2 regions of the Pseudoalteromonas sp. J010 genome follow, and region 2 is predicted to be linked to the other one. Evidence: predicted binding sites of a transcription regulator. Region 2 holds the regulator's gene; the other holds the start of a gene.
The links. The regulator sigma-54, encoded in region 2, starts transcription at its own class of promoters, with help from an activator protein. The targets are predictions, from matches to a motif close to GTTGGCACGNNNNTNGNNT.
Positions count from the first base shown of each region.

Region 1: EAG18_RS20905 (FlgO family outer membrane protein) is a predicted target of sigma-54. The motif match lies at 1,194-1,212, and genes of this name have one in related genera.

Region 1 is NZ_RDBW01000051.1:28,305-30,710, forward strand. Features, by position in the region: gene EAG18_RS20890 (SdrD B-like domain-containing protein) at 1-126, shown strand, start outside; gene EAG18_RS20895 (SPOR domain-containing protein) at 127-819, shown strand; gene EAG18_RS20905 (FlgO family outer membrane protein) at 1,246-1,827, shown strand; gene EAG18_RS20910 (FlgO family outer membrane protein) at 1,842-2,406, shown strand, end outside.
Region 2 is NZ_RDBW01000005.1:92,060-94,465, forward strand. Features, by position in the region: gene lptB (LPS export ABC transporter ATP-binding protein) at 1-376, shown strand, start outside; gene EAG18_RS04360 (RNA polymerase factor sigma-54) at 423-1,922, shown strand; gene hpf (ribosome hibernation promoting factor) at 1,952-2,239, shown strand; gene EAG18_RS04370 (PTS sugar transporter subunit IIA) at 2,241-2,406, shown strand, end outside.

The DNA of each region.
Region 1 (2,406 bases), on a different contig from region 2:
CAAGCGCACTATTTGCTTGGGCTAGCATTTAGCTCAGATCCAACACAAGACTTGACAGCATTATGTTCGCAGGTCCTCGAACAGGGTATTAATTGTGATGTTAAAGCATTAGAGGTAGTACACTAAATGATAAAACCAGTATTTTCCATCACCAGCATAATATGCGTGCTCGCACTTCTATCTGGGTGTCAGAGTACAAAGCCAGAAGAAACAACAGTTAATTATGCAAAAATTACAGTGGAAGAATATCAGCAGATGCAAGAGGCCATTGCCCAGTGGCAAGAGGATAAGGTAGCAATTGCTAGGCTCTTGGATGCGGAAAAAGATTTGCAAAAACTCATTCAAGCGCTGTCCGGTTACGTGTCAAATACAAAACCGGCTCAAGTAACTACCACAAAAAAACAGACTCCGTTGATTACACAAGCCAACAAGTCTCAGGCAGCAGTAGAAGAAGTCATCACACAAAATAGTTATCAACCAATAAAAACACAAGCTCAACCGGTTAGTGTGGACGACTCAATTGATACAAATAGTCAAAAAGTAGAATACAAATATGCCGTTCAGCTAGCTTCGTTAAACGGCAAAACACAAGTATTAGAGTTGACGTCGACACTAGAACAAACCCTCCCTGAATTGATAAAGAGCAAAGAAACTTTTTCGATTGAGACAGTTGATGGTAAAGGCGTTACGCGATACCGAGTTAAGTGGGGAGCCTTCGAAAACAAAGCGGCAGCACTGGATGCGTGCGACAAATTTAAACAGCATCGTCGAGCGTGTTTTGTTACCGCATTTGGTGGAGAGAAACTTTCTCGTCTTTGAGTCGCTGGAAATAAGCCGGTAATTAGTTGCCACTTTCTTGTCCACGAAAACCAGAAACAAGCGCTGGATCCAATTGCGATAACAAAGCTTGTGTGAAATACCAACGATAATGAGCGACCAGCATCCTTATATCAATTTGACTTAATACTTGCTCAATTTGAAGGAGTAAATCTGACGCTAACAGCGTTAAAAATTTCTTATTTAGAACAACTAAATAGCAAAATTTTTTGCCTTGCCTACAGGACGTAGGTACCTCGGCGTGAGCAGGACGCGGAAGCGGTGTTATCGACAAGATTTTCTCACCTCAACATAGACTACTTAATTAAGAAAATTGGTATTAATTATTCCTACAATTCGTAAAATCGTGCCATCCATGTGGCGCGATTTTTGCTTAATCGTAAGTAAGATCAACGATGGCTGACGACAATGAAATATCTTGTATTCATTTTTGTATTTTGGCTTACCGCGTGCACGAGCAGTGAGCAAGTAGGCAAAAGAGAACTAACCCAGCAGCGAGAAATATTACCAGATTTTGATGGCTTTGGTGCACAACTAGCGGCTGAACTTGGGCAATATGTGCGACCTTTCAAACCGAACTCAACAGTAGCAGTGACTAGCTTTTTTAGGGCAAACCAATTAAATGACGTCATAGTGGGGCAAGGAAGTGGACTTGGTGTGGCGCTACAAGAGTCATTAATAACCCATTTGAGCCAAATGGGAGCTGATGTTGTTGAGTACAGATTAAGAAGCGCTTTATCTTTGAGTGACTCTGCCGATAGTATGTTAAGCAGAGAGTTAAAAGCGATAAATCAACGTCAGAAAATTGACCTGGTTGTAGTTGGTACGATAGTTGAGAGCCGTGACAGCTATTTGGTCAATGCTAGGCTTGTAGAAACACTTCACAGTCGGGCCGTATCCGCGGCATCGCTTAGTATTCCTAAATCGGCATTATGGGGCTCTGAGAGAGCCACGTCTCGAGATGGTCTTATCATACGCAGTCAATATTAATGGAGATGAGTGTAATGAAAAAAATATGTAGTCTGGCTTTGCCTCTTTCATTGATGGTTGGCTGTACTCAGAGTAACTTTTTCGCTGTTGATACAGCACAAACGGAGCCAGTGAGAAATGGCTTTGAACAATCGTCCATGTTTCAGAGTAATCCAAATGGGTTAAAGCAGTTTTCTATATCTCAGCAAATGGCTGGGAAGAATGTGACCCATTATGTCCAAAGTATCATGCAAGATATGGTCACGAACCTAAAGCATGTAAATGAAAAGACGCCTGTCGCGGTAACTAGTTTTGTATTCTTGGATAAAGAGTTTGATAAAGGATCGCTTCTCGGTAATCAGTTAGCTGAGAGTTTTATTCACGAATTACATGCTTTTGGGATCCCTGTTGTTGATTTTAAAACGACAGATTACATTCGCGTAACACCTGAAGGGGATTTTATCTTCAGCAGAGACTTTCTTGAATTATCAGATGATCATCCATTTTTATATGTACTTGGTGGCACGCTAGTTAATCACCAAGGTGGGGTAATGGTAAACGCCAGGGTTGTTGGTTTGAGAAGTAAGAGTGTTGTCGGTT
Region 2 (2,406 bases):
GCTGAATGAGTTGTTGGATGAATTTAATATCCAACACATCCGTGATTCTCAAGGGATGGCATTATCTGGAGGAGAGAGAAGACGGGTAGAAATTGCTCGTGCTTTAGCCGCTAACCCTAAGTTTATCTTGTTAGATGAACCTTTTGCTGGCGTTGATCCAATTTCAGTGTTAGATATAAAGACAATCATTGAGCACCTTAAAAATCGTGGGATCGGTGTACTGATCACCGACCACAATGTAAGAGAAACGCTGGACGTATGTGAAAAAGCCTACATCGTTTCACACGGTGAATTAATCGCCGCTGGTACGCCAGAACATGTTTTAGCGGATCAAACCGTAAGAGATGTCTACCTAGGCGAACAATTCAAGCTATAGTTAAGACGTAGTATTAATAACTGTTAAAAGGGATTGTTAGAGATACATGAGGCAATCATTACAGCTGCGCATGGGGCAGCAACTTACAATGACTCCACAACTGCAACAAGCCATACGCCTGTTGCAGCTTAGTACGTTGGATCTACAGCAAGAAATACAAGAAGCGTTGGACAGCAACCCACTATTGGAAGTGGAAGAAGGCGATACCGCTGACGCAGAAAGTACTGAACAACACAGCCAAGATAAAAATAATACGGACGATAGTCAGCAAAGCTCAGATGAAGCGCCTGTCAGCGAGTATGAAATGGACTCAGATACCGCCATGAGCAAAGAAACGGTTAGTGATGATCTTGCCATGGATGTGACTTGGGATGAATATATGAGTGCTGCACCAGCATCAAGCGCAGCTCCTTTACCTGATGATGATAACGTCTACCAGGGAGAGACTTCCGAATCACTACACGACTACCTAATGTGGCAGCTAGAACTTACGCCATTTAGCCCAACAGATAGAGCCATTGCTATTGCCATCATCGAAGCGGTAGATCTGTCTGGCATTTTAACGCTTTCCTGTGAAGATATTTTAGAAAGTATCAATGATGAAAACAGTGAAGAGCCGGTAGAGTTGGATGAAGTCGAAGCCGTACTTAAACGTATCCAGTTGTTTGACCCTGTCGGTATTGCTGCACGAAGTTTGCAAGAATGTTTATGTATTCAGTTAAATCAATTTGCACCTGACACACCGTGGATCACCGAAACCAAGATGATCCTGACCGAGCACATTGATTTACTTGCTAGCCGTGATTACCGTACCTTAGCGAAAAAAACACGCTTAAAAGAAGCTGAGCTAAAAGAAGTTATGACGCTGATCCACAGTCTTAACCCTAAGCCAGCTGCGAGTATTATTCATGAAGAGCCCGAATACGTCATTCCAGATGTGTCGGTAAAAAAAGTGAAAGGCCGCTGGGTTGTAGAGCTAAACCCTGATGCGATGCCTAAGATTAGAGTAAATGACCACTACGCTGCGATGTCGAGAACTGCTAAATCGAGTACTGATAGCCAGTTTATTCGCTCACACCTTCAAGAAGCAAAGTGGTTTATTAAGAGCTTAGAAAGTCGCAATGACACTTTATTGAAAGTTACCAATTGCATTGTGCAACAACAACAGGCATTCTTTGAACATGGCCCCGAAGCGATGAGACCTATGGTGTTAAACGATGTCGCAGAGATGGTTGATATGCACGAATCTACTATTTCTCGTGTCACCACCCAAAAGTACATGCACACACCAAGGGGCATATTTGAGCTGAAGTATTTCTTCTCAAGCCATGTCAGTACCGAAAATGGAGGTGAGTGCTCCTCGACAGCAATACGAGCACTCATCAAGAAGCTAATAGCTGCGGAAAACACTGCTAAACCATTAAGTGATAGCAAGATTGCAGATATTTTAGCTGAACAAGGAATTAAGGTAGCGAGACGCACGATTGCAAAATATCGTGAATCCCTAGCCATTCCACCGTCAAATCAGCGTAAAAGCTTGATATAAGACGTTAAACACAAGAAGGAAAAATGCTTATGCAACTAAATTTAACTGGTCGCCATGTAGAAATCACTGACTCTTTAAGAGATTATGTCACCAATAAGTTTGCGAAGCTTGAGAGGCACTTTGATCATATCAATAACGTTCATGTGATCCTTGATGTCGAAAAACTAGTTCAAAAAGCAGAAGCAACATTGCACGTAAATGGCGGCGAGCTATTTGCATCAACAGAGCATCAAGACATGTATGCAGCAATTGATGGCCTGATTGACAAACTAGACCGTCAAGTAATTAAACACAAAGAGAAGCTCACTCGACACTAAAATGAAATTAAGTGAATTAGTGAATAAGGACTGTAGCAAAGCTGCGGTCCTTTTTAGTAGCAAAAAACGTATTCTCGAATACATTAGCGAATTAGCGCATAGCCAAATCCCTGATACCAGCCAGCACACTATCTTAGATGCCCTTATGGCACGAGAAAAGCTGGGAA